Regions from separate parts of the Bacillus sp. BC05(2025) genome, predicted to be linked through region 1. Evidence: predicted binding sites of a transcription regulator. Region 1 holds the regulator's gene; each other region holds the start of a gene.
The links. The regulator Rex, encoded in region 1, represses fermentation and respiration genes when NADH is low (regulators of the CRP and FNR family bind a similar motif). The targets are predictions, from matches to a motif close to TTGTGAAATATTTCACAA.
Positions count from the first base shown of each region.

Region 2: a site for Rex is predicted at 3,875-3,892, ahead of adhE (bifunctional acetaldehyde-CoA/alcohol dehydrogenase). Genes of this name have one in related genera too.
Region 3: a site for Rex is predicted at 2,891-2,908, ahead of pflB (formate C-acetyltransferase). Genes of this name have one in related genera too.
Region 4: a site for Rex is predicted at 1,201-1,218, ahead of ACZ76X_RS24295 (L-lactate dehydrogenase). Genes of this name have one in related genera too.

Region 1 is NZ_JBWYRA010000020.1:1,319-6,804, forward strand. It holds gene rimI (ribosomal protein S18-alanine N-acetyltransferase) at 14-457, shown strand; gene tsaD (tRNA (adenosine(37)-N6)-threonylcarbamoyltransferase complex transferase subunit TsaD) at 457-1,473, shown strand; gene ACZ76X_RS28590 (ABC-F family ATP-binding cassette domain-containing protein) at 1,894-3,816, opposite strand; gene ACZ76X_RS28595 (redox-sensing transcriptional repressor Rex) at 4,004-4,633, shown strand; gene ACZ76X_RS28600 (YdiK family protein) at 4,663-4,854, opposite strand; gene ACZ76X_RS28605 (CPBP family intramembrane glutamic endopeptidase) at 4,851-5,486, opposite strand, start outside.
Region 2 is NZ_JBWYRA010000003.1:51,878-57,363, forward strand. It holds gene ACZ76X_RS10890 (YrzA family protein) at 1-115, opposite strand, end outside; gene ACZ76X_RS10895 (class I SAM-dependent DNA methyltransferase) at 252-890, shown strand; gene mtnN (5'-methylthioadenosine/S-adenosylhomocysteine nucleosidase) at 905-1,600, shown strand; gene ACZ76X_RS10905 (O-acetylserine dependent cystathionine beta-synthase) at 1,683-2,606, shown strand; gene ACZ76X_RS10910 (bifunctional cystathionine gamma-lyase/homocysteine desulfhydrase) at 2,610-3,743, shown strand; gene adhE (bifunctional acetaldehyde-CoA/alcohol dehydrogenase) at 4,004-5,486, shown strand, end outside.
Region 3 is NZ_JBWYRA010000009.1:26,175-31,660, reverse strand. It holds gene ACZ76X_RS22515 (nucleotide sugar dehydrogenase) at 1-178, shown strand, start outside; gene ACZ76X_RS22510 (NAD-dependent epimerase/dehydratase family protein) at 175-1,140, shown strand; gene ACZ76X_RS22505 (glycosyltransferase family 2 protein) at 1,133-2,680, shown strand; gene pflB (formate C-acetyltransferase) at 3,019-5,268, shown strand; gene pflA (pyruvate formate-lyase-activating protein) at 5,338-5,486, shown strand, end outside.
Region 4 is NZ_JBWYRA010000010.1:170,952-176,437, reverse strand. It holds tRNA gene ACZ76X_RS24335 (tRNA-Thr) at 3-78, shown strand; tRNA gene ACZ76X_RS24330 (tRNA-Lys) at 89-164, shown strand; tRNA gene ACZ76X_RS24325 (tRNA-Gly) at 178-248, shown strand; tRNA gene ACZ76X_RS24320 (tRNA-Ile) at 258-334, shown strand; tRNA gene ACZ76X_RS24315 (tRNA-Asn) at 342-416, shown strand; tRNA gene ACZ76X_RS24310 (tRNA-Ser) at 424-514, shown strand; tRNA gene ACZ76X_RS24305 (tRNA-Glu) at 521-592, shown strand; partial or broken gene ACZ76X_RS24300 (anti sigma factor C-terminal domain-containing protein) at 698-853, shown strand; gene ACZ76X_RS24295 (L-lactate dehydrogenase) at 1,335-2,279, shown strand; gene ACZ76X_RS24290 (S8 family serine peptidase) at 2,453-5,486, opposite strand, start outside.

The sequences.
Region 1 (5,486 bases):
GAGTTTGCAGAGGATGGATATGATATTTAGAAAGATGGAACTCGATGATATCGCTCAAATTGTAGCTATTGAAGAAGCATCTTTTTCAACTCCTTGGACTGCAGATGCCTTTCACCGTGAGTTAACGATGAATGAACATGCACATTATGTTGTGCTAGAAAAAGATGGCCGTGTAATTGGGTATTGTGGATTGTGGATAATTATTGATGAATCACATATAACAAATATAGCTATTTTGCCAGAATATAGAGGTCAAAAGCTAGGAGATGCTTTATTGAAAGAAGTTATTTCCGAAGCGAAAACTCTAGGAGTAAAAACGATGACACTTGAAGTACGTGTATCAAATGAAGTAGCAAAACAGTTATACAGAAAATACGGATTTCAAAATGGTGGAATTCGTAAACGATACTATGCAGACAATCAGGAAGATGGTCTCGTAATGTGGGTGAATATATAATGGAAAAAAATACGATTATACTTGGTATTGAAACAAGTTGTGATGAAACCGCAGTAGCAGTTGTTAAAAATGGAACGGAAATTATTGCGAACGTCGTTGCATCACAAATTGAAAGTCATAAACGTTTTGGCGGAGTTGTACCAGAGATTGCATCTCGTCATCATGTAGAAGAAATTACAGTTGTGTTAGAAGAGGCCTTAAAAGAAGCAAATATCACATTTGATGATATTGATGCAATTGCTGTAACAGAAGGGCCTGGTTTAGTAGGAGCGCTTCTAATAGGAGTAAACGCAGCGAAAGCAGTGGCGTTTGCACATGATATCCCTCTAGTTGGTGTTCATCATATCGCTGGCCATATTTATGCGAACCGTTTAGTAAAAGAAGTTCAATTCCCACTGTTATCACTTGTTGTATCTGGTGGACATACAGAGCTTGTTTATATGAAAGAACATGGTTCATTTGAAGTAATTGGGGAAACGAGAGATGATGCAGCAGGAGAGGCATATGATAAAGTAGCTCGTACGTTATCTATGCCATATCCAGGTGGTCCTCATATCGATCGTCTTGCACATGAAGGAGAACCGACAATCGATTTACCTCGTGCATGGCTAGAACCGGACTCGTATGATTTCAGTTTCAGTGGATTGAAATCAGCAGTTATCAACACTGTGCATAACGCAAAACAACGTGGAATAGAAATTGCACCGGAAGATTTAGCAGCAAGTTTCCAAGAGAGTGTAATTGACGTACTAGTAACGAAAGCGTCTCGTGCAGCGGATGCTTATAACGTAAAGCAAGTGCTTCTTGCTGGTGGAGTGGCTGCGAATAAAGGACTTCGTGCGCGCTTAGAAACAGAATTTGCCCAAAAAGAAAATGTGGAGCTAATTATTCCTCCTCTATCTTTATGCACAGATAATGCAGCAATGATTGCAGCGGCAGGTACAATTGCATATGAACAAGGAAAACGAGCTACATTAGCTTTAAATGCAAATCCAGGATTAGATATTGAAGCATAGTTATACACAAAATTAACCACAGCTTGTGGATAAAACCCATATTATCTGTTGATAATATGGGTTTTATTGTGTATATAAAATGTGTATAACTTTTTTATTAATTGTGGATAATGTGGAAAAAGTTATTTGGATGTTTATTTTATAAAGGTGGATATGTGTATAAACTTGTGGATAAATCGGATGAAGTCTGACCTTTGAATGTATTCTTTTTCGGGAAATAAAAAACAAGAAGATATCTTTAAAAAACATTTTGAAATATGCTTTTATTATAGGGAACGCTAATATTGTCAAACCTTGTCGGTAAATCGGTGTGTTGTGTCGAATCTTTTATGCAATAGACGTTGAACTGGACTAGAAGATAAAAAGGATGCCCCATCGTCAATAATACCGATTGATGAGACATCCTTCTTATTACTACTTTTATAAATGCAATTCTTCCCATTCTGCCATACAAGCATCAAGTTGCTCTTGTAATGTTTGTTTTCTCGTTGTAATTTCACTAGCTTTTTCGTAATCTGCATATATTTCTGGTAAGCAAAGTTGATCTTCTAACGTAGCAATTTCTTCTTCAAATTGTATAATGTTTTGTTCTAGTTCCTCAATTTTTCGAGTGCGTTGACGCTCCAACTTTTTGCGCTCTTTTTCTTCGAGATAATTTAATTTTTCTTGTGCAACTGTCTTTTGAACGGGTGCTTCATCTTCTTGCTCTAATTCCGCACGTTCAATCATCTCATTTTTCTTTTCGACGTAGTAATCGTAATCCCCTAAATATTCTTGTGCACCTTCTGTTGATAGCTCAACAACAGTTGTCGTTACACGATTAATAAAGTAACGGTCATGTGAGACAAACAGAAGGGTACCTGGATAATCAATTAAGGCATTCTCCAAGATTTCTTTACTATTTAAATCAAGATGGTTTGTAGGCTCATCGAGAATTAATAAATTCGATTTTTGCATCATAAGTTTTGCAAGAGCTAACCGAGCCTTTTGTCCACCACTAAGAGAGGATACTGGTTTTAGTACATCGTCTCCTGTGAATAAGAAGTTGCCTAATATTGTGCGAATTTCTTTTTCAGGTTGTAATGGATATTCATCCCATAATTCATTTAAAACTCGCTTAGAAGATGTTAAGTTAGCTTGTTCTTGATCATAATACCCAACAGATACATTGGATCCGAAAGAAACATCACCACGTAATAGTGGTAACTTATTCACAATGGATTTTAATAATGTGGATTTTCCAATTCCGTTTGGGCCAACTAAAGCAACACTATCCCCGCGAGTTAAGCGCATTGTTACATGTTCAATAATCGGATCCTCATCATAGCCGATAGTCGCATCCGTTACTTGTAAAACATCATTTCCACTTTGTTTTTCGATATCGAAGTGGAAGGAAGCTGACTTAGAATCACCTAATGGTCTTGTTAATAATTCCATACGGTCTAATTGTTTACGACGGCTTTGAGCGCGTTTTGTCGTAGATGCACGAGCTATATTTTTTTGAACGAAGTCCTCAAGCTTAGCGATTTCATCTTGTTGTTTTTCATAACGCTTCATTTCTTGCTCGTATAGTGCTGATTTTAAATCTAAATATTTACTGTAGTTACCAACAAATCGTCTGCTTTCTTTATTCGAAATTTCATATACTTGTGTAACGAGTTTGTCTAAGAAATAACGGTCATGGGAAACGATTAGTATTGCGCCAGGATAGCCTTGTAAATATTGTTCAAGCCATGTTAATGTTTCGATGTCTAAATGGTTTGTAGGCTCGTCCAAAATAAGTAGGTCTGGTTTCGTTAATAATAACTTACCGAGAGCTAATCGTGTTTTTTGTCCACCGCTTAATGTAGAAATTGTCGTCTGGTGCGTTTCAACCGGGAAGCCAAGACCACTTAAAATCGAGCGGATATCTGCTTCGTACTGATAGCCACCTTGATCTTTATAATCTAATTGTAATTGGTCATAATCAGCTAATAATCTTTCATATGTAGCCTCATTTGAAAAGTTTACTTCTTGTCCCATCTCTTGCTCCAGCCTTCGAAGTTTTGTCTCCATTTGCTGTAAGTGTGTAAAGACGGTTAACATTTCATCCCAAATTGTTAAAGACGTTTCTAAACCGGTATTTTGAGCTAAGTATCCGATTGAGACATCTTTCGGTTTTATAATTTCGCCACCATCATGAGATAGCTCACCAGCTATTATTTTTAATAATGTAGATTTTCCGGCGCCATTTCGTCCGACTAATGCGATACGATCTTTCGTTTGAACTTCCAATTTTATGTTTGCAAGAATCGTTTCTGCACCGTATAATTTCGAAAGCGCGTTTACTTGTAATAAAATCAATGTTTTCACCTCAAATAATTTCTTAACTTTGCCATGTTTATATTTCTCAATCATACTAAAAATAGTGTATAGTTTAAAATACAGAGAGAATACTTCTTCTTTCTATTATACAAGGAATTTAATAAGTGCTAAACTTCTGTATTTGATTAAAGCATATGAATAAAGATAGGAAGAGAGGAGAGGTTATATGGAGCAGCAGAAAATTCCACAAGCCACTGCTAAGAGATTGCCTCTATACTATCGATTTATCCAAAACTTATCTCTATCTGGTAAGCAACGTGTTTCATCAGCCGAATTAAGTGAAGCGGTAAAGGTTGACTCCGCAACGATTCGAAGAGATTTCTCATACTTTGGAGCGTTAGGGAAAAAAGGATATGGATATAACGTAAATTATTTATTATCATTTTTCCGTGAAACACTCGACCAAGATGATATAACACGTGTAGCGCTTATTGGAGTAGGTAATTTAGGGACCGCTTTCTTACATTATAATTTCACGAAAAACAATAATACAAAAATTGAAATGGCGTTTGACGTTAGTGAAGAGAAAGTAGGAACAGAAATCGGGGGCATTCCTGTATATCACTTAGATGAATTAGAAGAAAGATTATCAAATGATATACAAGTGGCAATATTAACAGTACCGGCTACAGTAGCACAATCTGTAGCAGATAGATTAGCTGAAACGAGTGTGCATGGTATTTTAAACTTCACGCCAGCACGCTTAAATGTATCAGACAATATAAGAATTCATCATATTGATTTAGCAGTAGAGTTACAAACACTTGTTTACTTTTTAAAGAATTATCCACAATAAAACGCAGAGGAAGCGACCTCTGCGTTTTATTATTGTTTTTTCTTTGTGAATTTAACTAAGATAAGGCGAAGTGCCAAATTAAAATCAATTGTTGCCATAACTGCAAATAGTATTGTCCACATATTCCAGATTGTATCTGTTACGTTCCTAATGGCGAGGTGTGTAAAGATACATCCTAGAAGGAAGTACAATACAGCCATGAACAATGGTGAGTTTCTCATACTAAAAATCCTCCGATAAAGCCTTGCATTTTTTCAGCTTCTTTAATCATTTCTTGAATGTGTTCGCTACTCACTAACACTTGAGCAATTGCAACTAATGTATTCATTGCAACATGGGCCGCAATTGGAACGATAATACGCTTCGTCTTTACATATAAGAAGGCGAATACGAGCCCCATAGCAGTGTATACCAATAAATGAGTGAAATCAAAATGAATTGCTGCGAATACGAGAGAACTAATGATAGCAGCAATAAAGAAGTTAAACTTCTTATAAAGTGTACCAAATAAAATTTTTCTAAACACGATTTCTTCTAAAATAGGTCCGATTATAGATATAACAATTAGGAACCAAGGAGTAGTTCTTGCGATATCCATAAGCCTCGCTGTGTTTTCAGATCCAGGTTTAATACCTAATACATACATTTCAATCATACCAGCAATACTTTGTGAGAAAAATGCTAAGAAGAATCCGATAAAAATCCATCCAATTGTAGCTGGAACAGTAGACCGCGTTTTATCTAAATGTCTATCACGAATATCTGTTCTAAGTAACCAAAGCACGATACATAATGCAATAAAGAAGCTAATGATTGCCCAGTGGCCAGTTATGAGTTGGAATTTCTCCTCCCT
Region 2 (5,486 bases), on a different contig from region 1:
GCATAAGTGCTTTATTATTATCAATTTGTTCACTAATTTTTCGTTCTAAAGAAGCTAAGTCTCCCGCTTCAAAAAACTCTACTTTATCTTCTAACATTTCAAAGGTAAATGACATGAAGACGGCCCCTCTCCTATGTAATCAACTATAGTGTAACAAAGAAAAGAAGGAAATACCATGTACATTTCAATTGACATTTTTAAAAAGAGGGAATATCATACTGATAAAACCGATAAGAAAAAGGGGAATTTTTATGGGTACAGAATTTAATGGTTTATTTGATGAGTGGGCTCATACGTACGATTCATTTGTACAAGGCGAAGATATACAATATAAAGAAGTTTTCGCCCATTATGAGGATATTCTAGAGGATGTAGTTAACAAGTCATTTGGTAATATATTAGAATTTGGTGTTGGTACTGGTAATTTAACAACTAAATTATTACTTGCTGGCCGCACAGTTTACGGTATAGAGCCATCACGTGAAATGCGCATGATTGCAAAAGAGAAATTGCCGCAAGAGTTTTCCATTACAGAAGGTGATTTTCTTTCATTTGAAGTCCCAAATTCAATTGATACCATAGTAAGCACCTATGCATTTCATCATTTAACAGATGATGAAAAAAATGTAGCAATTGCGAAGTATAGTCAATTGCTAAACAAAGGTGGTAAAATAGTGTTTGCTGATACGATATTTGCAGATCAAGATGCATATGATAAAACTGTTGAAACAGCAAAACAAAGAGGTTTTCATCAGTTAGCAAATGATTTGCAAACGGAATACTATACACGTATTCCAGTCATGCAGTCTATTTTTGAAAACAATGGCTTCCATGTAACGTTTACGAGATTAAATCATTTCGTTTGGGTAATGGAGGCAACTAAGCAATAGAAAGAGGGATTAGATTGAGAATTGCTGTAATTGGAGCAATGGAAGAAGAAGTACGTATTTTACGTGACAAATTAGAACAAGCAGAGACAGAAACGGTTGCGGGTTGTGAATTTACGAAAGGACAATTAGCAGGACATGAAGTAATCTTGTTAAAGTCTGGTATTGGTAAAGTAAATGCAGCGATGTCAACGACAATTTTATTAGAAAGATATAAGCCTGAAAAAGTAATTAATACTGGTTCAGCTGGTGGATTCCATCATTCTCTAAATGTTGGAGATGTCGTTATTTCAACAGAAGTTCGTCATCATGACGTAGATGTAACAGCATTTAACTATGAGTATGGTCAAGTACCAGGAATGCCGCCTGGATTCAAGGCTGATGAAGCATTAGTTGCATTGGCTGAGAAATGTATGCAGGCAGAAGAAAATATTCAAGTTGTAAAAGGTATGATTGCAACAGGTGATTCATTTATGAGCGATCCGAACCGCGTTGCAGCAATTCGTGATAAATTTGAAAATCTTTATGCAGTAGAAATGGAAGCAGCAGCTGTTGCGCAAGTATGCCACCAATATGAGGTCCCATTTGTTATTATTCGTGCACTTTCTGATATTGCTGGTAAAGAATCAAATGTTTCATTTGATCAATTTTTAGATCAAGCAGCTCTTCATTCTACAAACTTTATCGTAAAAGTACTAGAAGAGTTAAAGTAATGTAACAAAAAGGCAACTGTCTCATATAAAGAAAATACATACAGTTGCCTTTTCTTTATTGGCAAATAAGGGGGAGAACACGATGAATATATATCGTGGAGTTCATGAGTTAATTGGTCATACACCAATTGTAGAAATTACTCGTTTTTCACTTCCAGAAGGGGTCCGTTTATTTGCAAAGCTTGAATTTTATAACCCAGGCGGAAGCGTTAAGGATCGTTTAGGAAGAGAATTAATCGAAGATGCGCTCAAAAAAGGGCTTGTTACCCAGGGCGGAACAATTATTGAACCGACTGCTGGAAATACTGGTATTGGACTGGCACTTGCAGCGTTACAACATGATTTACACGTTATCGTTTGTGTACCAGAGAAATTTAGCATTGAAAAACAAGAATTAATGAAAGCACTAGGCGCAACGGTCGTGCATACGCCGACTGAGCAAGGAATGACCGGTGCAATTGCAAAAGCAAAAGAGTTAGTAAATGAAATACCGAATTCATACTCTCCAAGTCAGTTTGCGAATGAAGCAAACCCACGTGCATATTTCAAAACATTAGGTCCTGAACTTTGGTCGGCACTTAACGGAGAGATTAACATATTCGTTGCAGGAGCAGGAACTGGTGGTACATTCATGGGGACTGCATCTTATTTGAAAGAAAAAAATATAGATATAAAAACGGTTATTGTCGAACCAGAAGGATCCATTTTAAATGGTGGTAAAGCTGGGCCGCATGAAACAGAAGGGATTGGCCTTGAATTTATCCCGCCATTTTTGAAAACATCTTATTTTGATGACATTCATACAATTTCTGATCGAAATGCTTTTTTACGAGTGAAGGAATTAGCGCAAAAAGAAGGACTGCTCGTTGGGAGCTCTTCCGGGGCGGCATTTCATGCAAGTTTACTTGAAGCAGAGAAAGCGGCACCAGGTACAAATATTGTAACGATTTTTCCTGATAGTAGTGAGCGCTATTTAAGTAAAGACATATACAAAGGATGGGAATAAAAAATGAGAGCAAAGACAAAGTTAATTCATGGTATTCGCATAGGAGAACCTTCAACTGGATCTGTAAATGTACCGATTTATCAAACAAGTACGTACAAACAAGAAGCAGTTGGTAAGCACCAAGGATATGAATATTCACGTACAGGCAACCCAACACGTGCAGCTTTAGAAGAAATGATTGCTGTATTAGAAAACGGTCATGCTGGTTTTGCATTTGGTTCAGGAATGGCTGCTATTACAGCTACAATTATGTTGTTCTCAAAAGGTGATCATGTTATTTTAACAGATGATGTGTATGGTGGAACGTACCGCGTTATCACAAAAGTATTAAACCGCTTCGGTATTGAGCATACATTTGTAGATACAACAAAATTAGAGGAAGTTGAAGAAGCGATCCGTCCAAATACGAAAGCGATTTATGTGGAAACACCAACGAACCCGTTACTAAAAATTACTGATATAAAGAAAATATCTACTCTTGCTAAAGAGAAAGATTTATTAACAATTATTGATAACACATTCATGACGCCATATTGGCAGTCGCCGATTTCTTTAGGAGCAGATATTGTACTTCATAGTGCAACGAAGTATTTAGGAGGTCATAGTGACGTAGTTGCAGGTTTAGTAGTTGTAAATAGCCCACAATTAGCAGAAGACCTTCACTTTGTACAAAATTCAACAGGAGGCATTCTTGGCCCACAAGATAGCTTCTTGCTACTTCGTGGTTTAAAAACATTAGGAATTCGAATGGAAGAGCATGAAACGAATTCACGCGCTATTGCGGAGTTTTTAAATAACCATCCAAAAGTAAATAAAGTATATTACCCAGGCCTTGAGTCACATCAAAACCATGAACTTGCAACAGAACAAGCAAATGGATTTGGTGCTATTATCTCATTTGATGTAGATAGCGAAGAAACATTAAATAAAGTACTTGAGAAATTACAATACTTTACACTTGCTGAAAGTTTAGGAGCAGTAGAAAGTTTAATTTCTATCCCATCTCAAATGACACATGCATCAATCCCAGCAGATCGTCGCAAAGAATTAGGAATTACAGATACATTAATTCGAATTTCTGTCGGTATTGAAGACGGGGAAGATTTAATTGAAGATTTAGCACAAGCGTTATCATAATAAAAATGCACTGCTCATATAGGCAGTGCATTTTTATTATGATATTTTGTAAAATATTTCACAAAATAGACATACACAAATGAAATCATTTCATGTATATTAAGTTCATGAAATATTACTCACGAACAAACTTGTGAAATGTTTCACAAACAATGAGGTTCATGTAGGAAAGCAACTCTATTTTTTTTTACGCTAATCGGGACTTATTATGACCTATGGGGTCTTATTTAGTCCAAGATAGCATAATAGGAGGAATTTACATGGTAGTCAAAGAGAAAGTTGTAAATGAAATGCAGGAAGTAAAAGAGATGGTTGATACGTTAGTGAATAACGGTCGAAAGGCTTTACAAGCATTAGAAAGTTTTACACAAGAGCAAATTGACAACATTGTTCATGAAATGGCATTAGCAGGTGTTGATCAACATATGCCACTTGCGAAGTTGGCTGTTGAAGAAACAGGTCGTGGTATATACGAAGATAAATGTATTAAAAATATTTTTGCTACTGAATATATTTGGCATAGCATAAAGAAAGATAAAACAGTAGGGATTATTCACGAAGATCCTCATGAAGAAATAATAGAAATTGCGGAACCGGTCGGTGTAGTAGCTGGGGTAACGCCAGTAACGAATCCAACATCGACAACGATGTTTAAAGCATTGATTGCGATAAAAACGAGAAATCCAATTATTTTCGCATTTCATCCTTCCGCACAAAATTGTTCCATTGCAGCGGTGAAAACAGTATATGATGCAGCAGTGAAGGCGGGGGCACCAAAATATTGTATTCAGTGGATTGAAAAACCTTCTGTCGAAGCAACGAAACAATTAATGAATCATGAAGATGTTGCGCTTGTTTTGGCCACTGGAGGAGCAGGTATGGTGAAATCAGCTTATTCTACTGGAAAACCAGCGCTAGGTGTAGGTCCTGGTAATGTACCATGTTATATAGAGAAATCAGCGCGTATAAAACGAGCAGTTAATGATTTAATTTTATCCAAAACATTTGATAACGGCATGATTTGTGCATCAGAACAAGCAATCATTGTAGATAAAGAAATTTATGATGCTGTGAAAACAGAAATGGTTGCAAATGATTGCTACTTTGTAACAGAGGAAGAGAGCAGAAAATTAGAAAAACTTGTTATTAATGAAAATACATGTGCGGTAAATAGTGATATTGTAGGGAAATCCGCACAGTATATTGCTGCATTAGTTGGAATTAATGTACCTGAAAATACAAAAATGCTTGTAGCTGAAATACAAGGTATCGGAGCAGCATATCCACTATCTCGTGAGAAATTGAGTCCAGTATTAGCTTGTGTAAAAGCAAATTCATTAGAAGAAGGATTTACATATTGCGAAGAAATGTTAAACCTTGGTGGTTTAGGACATTCAGCAGTCATCCATTCTGTAAATAAAGAAGTGCAAAAGCAATTTGGATTACGTATGAAAGCTTGCCGCCTTATTGTAAATGCTCCTTCATCACAAGGTGGAATTGGTGACATATATAATGGATTTATTCCATCACTTACGCTTGGTTGCGGATCCTACGGGAAAAACTCGGTTTCCCAAAATGTAACAGCGACGCATTTATTAAATATAAAAAGGTTGGCAAATAGAAAAAAGAATATGCAGTGGTTCAAATTACCACCAAAAATTTATTTTGAAAAACATGCGACAGCATATTTAGCAAATATGCCTAACATTTCACGTGCATTTATTGTAACGGACCCAGGAATGG
Region 3 (5,486 bases), on a different contig from region 1:
TTCTTCTGCAAAGTTTGAAGATAAGGTGTACCAATCTGTTTCTTTGGATGAACAAGTCGTTAAACAAGCGGGTTGTATTTTAATTTTAACGGATCACTCTAATATCGATTGGAAGCTTTTTAAAGGAATGAAGCGAGTAATAGATACACGTGGAATTATAAAGAAGGTGAGTGTATGAGTAAGAAATGTTTAATTACAGGTGGAGCAGGGTTTATTGGTTCACATTTAGCTGAAGAGCTGGTGAAAAGAGGGTATGGAGTTACGATCGTTGATAACTTCTATAAAGGGAAAAATAAATATCATGATGAGTTAATGAAAGAAATTCGAGTTATTCCAATAAGTGTTTTAGATAAAAATTCTATTTATGAATTAGTAAACCAACATGATGTAGTGTTTCATTTAGCAGCAATTTTAGGCGTGAAAACGACAATGGAAAAGAGTATAGAGCTTATTGAAACAAATTTTGATGGAACGAGAAATATTTTACAAGCAGCGCTAAAAGAAAAGAAGAAAGTGGTCTTTGCTTCTACTTCAGAAGTATATGGTAAGGCAAAGCCACCCTTCTCTGAAGAGGGAGATCGATTATACGGGGCAACTTCTAAAATACGCTGGAGTTATGCAGTGTGTAAAACATTAGAAGAAACATTATGTTTAGGATACGCATTAGAAGGTTTACCGGTAACGATTGTTCGTTATTTTAATATTTATGGTCCAAGAGCGAAAGATGGTCCGTATGCAGGGGTAATCCCGCGATTTATTAGTGCGGCTTTGCAAGGAGAAGACATTCTCGTATATGGAGATGGAGAGCAGACACGTTGTTTTACGTATGTAAGTGATGCGGTAGAGGCAACGATTCGAGCGATGGATGAAAAGGTAAATGGTGAAATTATTAACATAGGTTCTGAGAATGAAAAGAGTATAAAAGAAGTAGCAGAAGTAATTAAAAAACTAACGAAATCTTCTTCGAAAATTGTCCAAGTTCCTTTCGAAGAGGTATACCCACATGGCTTTGAAGAAATTCCAAATAGAAGACCGGATGTTGCGAAATTAAGAGAACTTGTTCAGTTTCAAGCAGAAGTAACGTGGGAAGAAGGATTGAAAGAAACTATTAAGTGGTTCCGTGAAGAGAATAATGGCTAAGTCACTATCGGTCATTATACCTGTATGTAATGAAGCTGAAACGATTTCAGATGTTATCCAATCGGCAAAAGGATTAAATCCATTAGAGATTATTGTAGTAGCAAACGGTTGTAACGATGGTACAGAAGAGGTTGCTGATCGTTTAGGGTGTAAAATAATCAAACATACGGAGCTACTAGGGAACGATGTTGGCCGTGCGGTTGGCGCAAAACACGCGATAGGTGATGTATTACTATTTATAGATGGTGATTTTGCTATTCAAACTTCAAAATTACAATTATTCCTGAATCCGATTTTACATGGTCAGGCCGACATCGTTTTAAATAACTTGGATGCACTATTTTTAAAAAGGCAAAAACCCAATTCTATTACAGTATGGCGCCAAATATTAAATGCAATGTTAGAGCGTGAAGAATTAAAAATTGATTCCTTATTAGATGCACCTCATGCATTGACGAAAGAAGTCGTTCAAAGTATTGGATATGAAAGCTTTGTTAATCCTATTGTCGCTCATTTACGCCTAGTTCAAAGCGAATGGAGAATTAGTCGGCATTGTGCAATTGACGTTATTACACCGAATAAATTTCGGCCGACCGAGCATGCTTCGTATGGCACAGGTCTTTCGCAATCTGAAAAACGGATGATAGGTGATCATATAGAAGCTGTAGCGGAGCGAATAGTAGGTAGTGATGAGCGCGGAGGATATTATGATGGAAATAGGAAAAGAGATAGTGTCTATCATACTTTAGATTTCGAAGATATTTATCAAGGATGGGGCGTTACATCTAAATTGTATAAAGGAAAGCAATTATCAGTCATTATTCCTGTACAAGATGAAGAGAAAACAATTGGAAATGTTATAGATGAACTTCGGAAAATTGAACCTGTTGAAATTATTGTTGTAGTAAATGGCTCGTCTGATCAAACCGCAACGATTGCAAAAGAAAAGGGAGCAACAACAATTATATATAAAGAAGCACTTGGAAACGATGTAGGGCGTTCGCTTGGAACTTACTTTGCAAAAGGGGAAATTGTGTTGTTTATAGACGGTGATTTTGTTATCCCGGCTAGGGAACTATATCCTTTCGCAAAAGCTATTGCAGATGGAATGGATGTCGCATTAAATGATCTAAATCATTATTTAGATTTAAGAGTACCGCTTCATCTTGTAACTGCGTTTAAATATGCGTTAAATTTAGCTTGTGATAGAAAAGATCTAGGGGTAGGTTCTCTTATTGCTGTACCGAATGCGTTTAGCCGTAAATGCTTGAAAGAAATCGGTTATAGATCTTTACTATCACCTTGTGTAGCTCAAGTGAAAGCGATTCTGTTAGGCTTCGAAATTGCATGTGTAAGTCGTGTAGAGGTCGATCAGATGAACCGTATTCGTCCCAGTGAACATTTTGCAAAAATAGGTCATCCCCCAGCTGTTTTGCGAATTATAGGTGATCATATAGAAGGATTAGAGCAATTAATTGTATTAGAAGGTAATCGTGGCGGATTCTATGATGGGAATAGAAAAAGAGATGTTTTAGAGTAGTAACAAAAAAGTGTACAACATATGTACACTTTTTTGTTCTGTTATAAAAACTATAACAGATTAGGAGATAAGAGTATTACAGCTCTACAATGGGTATTGTTCTTATATTACAAAATAGGACTCGTATATAAGGATACCAAAAAAATACAATTAAGGAAAGGGTTAATTATAAAGACTTTTAAGTGAAGTTAACACTATACATATAGTGGTTTGCTCAACATTTCACAAACATGTCACAACTGTTTCGTTCACTTTCGTAAAAAAGTAGTATTCTAAGTGTGTAAGCTGTTATATAAAAAATCTTAGTCCTGTACTAATCAAAAATGGAGGAGATTAGGATGACTCAAGTATTAGAAAATGTTAAAAACGCATGGGAAAACTTTAAAGGTGAAAAATGGAAAGCAGAGATTGATGTTCGCGATTTCATTTTAAATAATGTAAACGTTTACGAAGGGGATGAATCTTTCTTAGCGGGAGCAACTGAAGCAACAAAACAACTTTGGGATCAAGTAATGGATTTAACAACAAAAGAACGTGAAAACGGTGGCGTTCTTGATATGGATACAAAAATCGTTTCTTCTATTACATCACATGAACCAGGATATTTAAATAAAGATATTGAAAAAGTAGTCGGTTTCCAAACTGATAAACCATTTAAACGTTCTTTACAACCATATGGTGGTATTCGTATGGCGGAACAAGCTTGTGAATCTTACGGATACGAAATGGATAAAGAACTTAGTCGTATTTTTAGAGATTGGAGAAAAACTCATAACCAAGGTGTGTTCGATGCTTATACACCAGAAATGAGAGCTGCTCGTAAATCAGGTGTTATTACTGGCCTTCCAGATGCATACGGACGTGGACGTATTATCGGTGACTACCGTCGTGTAGCGTTATATGGGGTAGATCATTTAATTGAAGCGAAAAAAGCTGATTTAAATTTAACTGGCGGTGTAATGAGCGAAGAGACAATGCGTTTACGCGAAGAGTTATCTGAGCAAATGCGTGCGCTTCAAGAGTTAAAACAAATGGCTGCTTCTCATGGTTTTGATATTTCTAAGCCAGCAACAAACACGCAAGAAGCATTCCAATGGTTATACTTTGCATATCTTGCAGCAATTAAAGAGCAAAACGGAGCTGCAATGAGTCTTGGACGTACTTCTACATTCTTAGATATTTATATTGAAAGAGATTTAGCAAATGGTACTTTAACAGAAGAAGAAGTACAAGAAATTGTGGATCACTTCATTATGAAATTACGTCTTGTGAAATTTGCAAGAACACCTGATTATAATGAATTATTCTCTGGTGACCCAACTTGGGTAACTGAGTCTATCGGTGGTATGGCATTAGATGGTCGTCCATTAGTAACAAAGAACTCATTCCGTTTCTTGCATACATTAGATAATTTAGGACCAGCTCCAGAACCAAACTTAACAGTTCTTTGGTCTAAACAATTACCACAAAACTTTAAAAACTACTGTGCGAAAATGTCTATTAAAACATCAGCAATTCAATATGAAAATGATGACATTATGCGTGCTGACTACGGCGATGACTACGGAATTGCTTGCTGTGTATCTGCAATGAGAATTGGTAAACAAATGCAATTCTTCGGCGCACGTGCAAACTTAGCGAAAGCATTACTATATGCGATTAACGGTGGTAAAGATGAAAAATCTAAAGCACAAGTTGGTCCTGAGTACGCACCGATTACTTCTGAAGTATTAGATTATGAAGAAGTTATGCATAAGTTTGATATGACAATGGAATGGTTAGCAGGCCTGTATTTAAACACATTAAATGTTATTCATTACATGCATGATAAATATAGCTACGAACGTATTGAAATGGCACTTCATGATACAAATGTTCTTCGTACAATGGCAACAGGTATCGCGGGTCTATCTGTAGTAGCAGACTCTTTAAGTGCAATTAAACACGCAAAAGTAAAACCAATTCGCGATGAAAACGGAATCGCAGTTGACTTTGAAATCGAAGGAGATTTCCCTAAATACGGTAACAATGATGATCGTGTAGATGAAATCGCTGTAAATCTTGTAAAAACATTTATGAATAAACTTCGTAAACATAAAACATATAGAAATTCTGTTCATACAATGTCAATCTTAACAATCACATCTAACGTTGTATACGGTAAGAAAACTGGTAACACTCCAGATGGTCGCCGTACTGGAGAACCATTTGCACCAGGTGCGAACCCAATGCATGGACGTGATACAAAAGGTGCATTAGCTTCATTATTATCTGTAGCTAAATTACCATATGAAGATGCGCAAGATGGTATTTCTAATACATTCTCTATTATTCCAAAAGCACTTGGTAAAGAAGATGATGTACAAGTACGTAACTTAGTATCAATGCTTGATGGTTATGCAGTAAAAGAAGGACATCACTTAAATATTAACGTATTTAACCGTGAAACATTAATGGATGCAATGGAACATCCTGAAAAATATCCACAATTAACAATTCGTGTATCTGGTTACGCTGTAAACTTTATTAAATTAACTCGTGAACAACAAATCGATGTAATTAACCGTACAATGCATGAAAGCATGTAAGTGAAAAAAGTGTCCCTCTGTATTTTATAAATAGCAGGGGGAGGCTGTTTCAATAAAGGAGGAAGTAACATGGTAAAAGGAAGAATTCATTCTGTAGAGTCTTGTGGTACTGTTGATGGCCCAGGAATTCGTTATGTCATATTTACACAAGGGTGTTTATTACGTTGTCAATATTGTCATAATGCTGATACGTGGGAGATTGGTAAAGGAAAAGAAAT
Region 4 (5,486 bases), on a different contig from region 1:
AAGCCGACTTAGCTCAATTGGTAGAGCAACTGACTTGTAATCAGTAGGTTGGGGGTTCAAGTCCTCTAGTCGGCACCACTTTCAAAATGAGCCATTAGCTCAGTTGGTAGAGCATCTGACTTTTAATCAGAGGGTCGAAGGTTCGAGTCCTTCATGGCTCACCATTTACAATTTAATGCGGGTGTAGTTTAGTGGTAAAACAAGAGCCTTCCAAGCTCTGGTCGAGAGTTCGATTCTCTTCACCCGCTTTCAATTATGGGCCTATAGCTCAGCTGGTTAGAGCGCACGCCTGATAAGCGTGAGGTCGATGGTTCGAGTCCATTTAGGCCCACCATAATTGTTCCGCAGTAGCTCAGTGGTAGAGCTATCGGCTGTTAACCGATCGGTCGTAGGTTCGAGTCCTACCTGCGGAGCCATATTTATAGAGAAGTACCCAAGTGGCTCAAGGGGCTCCCCTGCTAAGGGAGTAGATCGCGAACGCGGTGCGAGGGTTCGAATCCCTTCTTCTCTGCCAGTAATTGGCCCGTTGGTCAAGTGGTTAAGACACCGCCCTTTCACGGCGGTAACACGGGTTCGAATCCCGTACGGGTCATACTAAAAGAGATAGCATAATCTGCTATCTCTTTTTTGTTGTGTAAAAGTAGACTTTAGATAGTCTGCTTTTTTTTAGATTCTTTGTGTACTTTTTTCTATTTGATATGACTACCTAAAAGGAAAGAAAGCAAAACCAAGTGAGGAGGATGTAAAAGTCATCGGAGTAGTCGTAACGGGAAGTGCTGAGGATTTACCAAAATTAAACGGTCAACATTATGTAAAAGCTACTGTATTAGGTGCTACTGCGGAAAATAAATAAAGAAGCTGCCTCTAATAGGTGATCTATTGGAGGCAGCTTCTTTATCTGACATTAACGGGCAGTAAAACTCCCACTGATTATAGGTTCACTTTATGTTGTCATTATTGTTGGGTTTTGTCGGTAAGTCGATATTCCTTGTCGAATCGTTGATATATTTTGAGTTACGATAGATATATTCTCAAAATCGTTGATATATTTAAATAATCGTCGATATAATTTCACTTACCGACAAAAACGTAAGAAAAACCAGTTCACAATCTAAAGAAAACGCATCCATTGAAATGGATTCCACACCTATCCCAATAACTTTACACTCTATGTGAAAAAGTTCACAAATAGGTCATAATTTGTGAAGTAATTCACAATAATACGTGCTACAATATGAGTGTAAAGAAGTTAAACAACATTAAATTAGTATTTTAATTAATTACTTAAACAATCATAAAAAAATATATGTGAACAATAGAGAGGGGAAATTACCATGAAAAAAGGTATCAATCGTGTAGTATTAGTAGGAACAGGAGCTGTAGGTTGTAGTTACGCTTACTCAATGATCAACCAAGGTGTAGCTGAAGAATTCGTACTAGTAGATGTTAATGAAGCAAAAGCAGAAGGGGAAGCAATGGACTTAAGCCATGCGGTACCATTCTCTCCATCACCAACTAAAGTTTGGAGCGGTAGCTATGCAGATTGCAAAGATGCAGATCTAGTTGTTATCACTGCTGGATTACCACAAAAGCCAGGTGAAACTCGTTTAGACTTAGTTGAGAAAAATACAAAGATCTTTAAACAAATCGTTCGCGGTATTATGGATAGTGGATTCGATGGAATCTTCTTAATCGCAACTAACCCAGTTGATATTTTAACTTACGTAACTTGGAAAGAATCTGGTCTACCAAAAGAGCGCGTAATTGGTTCTGGTACTACTTTAGACTCTGCTCGTTTCCGTTACATGTTAGGTGACTACTTAGATGTAGATCCACGTAACGTTCATGCTTACATCGTTGGTGAACACGGTGACACTGAACTTCCAGTATGGAGCCACGCTACTATCGGTGTACAAAAACTAGAAACAATTTTAGCTAACAACGAACAGTACAAACAAGAAGACTTAGATAAAATCTTCGAAAATGTACGTGATGCAGCTTACCATATCATCGAACGTAAAGGTGCAACTTACTACGGAATCGGTATGTCACTACTTCGTGTGACTAAAGCAATCTTAAACAACGAGAACAGCGTATTAACTGTATCTGCATACCTTGAAGGTCAATACGGTGAGAAAGATGCTTACGTAGGTGTTCCAGCTGTTATTAACCGCGAAGGTGTACGTGAAATTGTAGAACTTGAGCTAAATGAAGAAGAAAAAGCGAAATTCGCTCATTCTGTAAAAGTATTAAAAGAAACAATGGCACCAGTACTATAATAATTGCTAAATAATCCAGAAGTGGAGACCTACTTCTTACTTCTGGATTTATATATAATTTAATATAAATTCCTTTTCCGGTTTCCCTTGTATATCCCCAATATACCCCTTTTGCTGGATCAGGATTGTTTATAGAAAAGAGCACTCTACGTAAAGTAGAGTGCTCTTTATTATTATTTTTTAGGCGTTAATCCTAATTTCTTTAAAATATCTGCCAGTGTATCACTTTTAGATTTTTCGACAGGTGTTTGTGATTTAGATGCATCCGGACCTTTTTTCAAAAAGTTCTTTTCAACGAAGCGAATATCTTTTTCGTCGACAATGCCATCTTTGTTAAGGTCGCCGTCTTTTACAGATAGTCCTTTTTTACCGTAATTGCTAGCGATAATTTCAGCATCTTTTATATCAATTACTTTATCGCCATTTACATCACCTGCAAGATTTTCATCAAGGCGTGCATAATAATATTGGCCAAGTAGCTTACCGTCTTTTTCAGTACCTAATTTCGTTGTTAGTCGGCTTGTTAAATGCCCGGGTACTTCTACGTATAAGTTGTAGTCGCGTTTATTAACAGGAAGTCCATTTAATTTGAAGTATCCGTATTTATCTAGTGAGCCTTCAAACTTATGACGGTAAGAATCAGTCGCATATACTTTTACGCCAAGCTTCGTATAATCGAATTTTTCATCTAAATAGCCACGTTCATTTAAGAATGCACCAGGCTTAATATTTCCTTCTACTTTGGAGTTTAAGGACATTACTGAGAATGTTTGATCTTGAAGTATACGCATTCTATTTGGCTCTGATTCACCTTGTTTCCAGTAAGCGAACACTGATAAATCTAATTGAGCATTTGCTTCATAAAATTCATCATTTTCTACTTTAAAAGTTACATCAATGAACGGGAAGTCACCATTTAATCCAGCAAAGTTTTTATCATCAATAGCCCCGCCTACTGTAACAGAACCTTCTTCTAGTTTCGGTGCATTTATTTTTGCTGTTACCCCTTTTTCAGAAAGGAGTTTTTCAAAAGCAGGATTCAATTTTGCATTTGCAAATTTGAAGTTTTTCTCTAGGAATTCTATGTTAAATTCTCCGGATACAAATTGTTTTACATGTTTGGCGTTTAGCGTCACAGTGAATTCATCATCTTTATATAATTCTTTTTTATCATAACTAGCTTTCGCATATTGAGCACCTTGTGGGATAAACCAATAGTTATTTACACCGCTCGGATAGTCAGGACCTGCAGTTGCATAATCGAAAATATATACGCCTGTATTCATTGGACCTTCAGTTTTAAAGGAATCAGGTGTAATGCCAACTTTAAAGTCACCATTTTCCGTAATAGGTAAAAACTTATGCAAGTATGGAGAATAGTCATAGTACATAACTCCGTTCGCTTCTTGCGTAATGTTTAATCCTTTTCCTCTTAAGTAGTCAACGTTAGAATCATATACATTTCCTTTAATCCATAGTGCTTTTTTACCGTCTTCTACTGTATAGTTTTCTTCATTTAGTTCATAAATACCAGGCTGTAATCCAGTTAATTTCACTTCTGGCGGTGTATTATCAATTACGACATAATCACCTTTCACACGTGCTTTACCGGCTTTATCGTAGCCAACAAACTCAATTGTGTAATCACCTTCTGGTAAGTCGATTTTCTCATCACCAATTGGTTTTGCAGGATCATTTGTAAAAGGATACACTCTGCCGTTAAAGAATGAATCTAAGTAGTAATACACATCCGTTTTTAATCCGCTCGTGTTTAATGTTCCAATGAAGCCAAGCGCTTTATTTGTTTTTGAGTCTTTCACAATAAGATCTAACGTTTCAAGTTCGCTGTTTAATTGGAGCGCCCCGTGCAAATACGATTCACGGTATGGATTGAATTTAGATGTATCAGTTGAGATTGTTTTTCTTGATAATAGTGCGTTTTCAATACCAGGCTCTGATACACGAATAGAGAACGGGATTTGATACGTTTCTTCTTTATTTTTCGTATTTGTAATATGAATATATCCTTCATAGCGCCCTTGCTTCACACCAGCAGGAATATTAATTTTTGCTTCAATTTCATCTGACTTACCAGCATCAATCGTAATCGTTTCAGCAGTAGAAACTTTTACACCGTTTTCGGTAGCATCGTTAATAGCAGATGATGCTGGTGTATAAGAAATTTCTGTTTTAAATTCTTTTTTCTCTTGTTTATTGCGATTTTCAATTTTAATTTTTCGTTTTTTTTCAATTGATTCCCCGTCTTTTTGATAAAACTTACCGAATGCAATGGATCCAGTTTCTTCTGGTACTTCAATTACTTCATCATTTACAATTGTTTTTGTCGTGTCTAACACTTTAAAACTTGTTTCCGTATGAACAGAGTTATAAGCATCTACTCGTCCTGCTCCAACTTCATATACGGAATACTTTTCTTTTAAATCATCAGCAGTGTTCATAAGAGACGCTTTTACATCGAATGGAGAGTATTCTGGGTGTTCTTGTAAAATAAGAGCAGCAACGCCAGCAATATGAGGAGAAGCCATAGATGTTCCTTGCATACGCTCATAGGAAACAGCGTAATTTTCACCCTCTTGCGGGTCGTTAATATATTCAGGAACTGTTGAAAGGACAGCGACACCAGGCGCTGTAATATCAGGCTTAATATCATCATTTGCTGTAACAGGACCGCGTGAGCTAAAGTCTGCAAGATGATCGCCTTCTGTTTGAATGTAATTAATTTCATCGAAAGTTAAGGATGTTTTGCCTTGTTCAATTTGAGCTTTTAGTTTTTCACCGTCTTCTTTCGTTAGGCGGAATGCTGGAATGTATTTTGTACTTTCACCAACGTAGAAAGGAATTTCTCCATCCACGTTGTTATAAATAATAACCGCTTTTGCACCTGCTTGTTTTGCGTTAGCAATTTTTTCATCAAATGACAGTGTACCACGTGCAACGAGAGCGATTTTTCCTTTTACATCCTTTTTACTAAACTCGTCAGGAGTACCGATTCCTACATATTCAATAGGTAAAGTTTTTCCTTTGAAATCTTCTATTTTATCAGTGAAGTTTTTGCCGAATAAAATGAGGTTAGGGAATTGTAATTGTCCCGCATGACCTGATAGTTTCGGTAAGGAAATAGAGCTATCACTTGCTCCAACTGTAATAGCAAAGGGAGAAGCACCTGGTGATCCGAGTGTTGCTGGA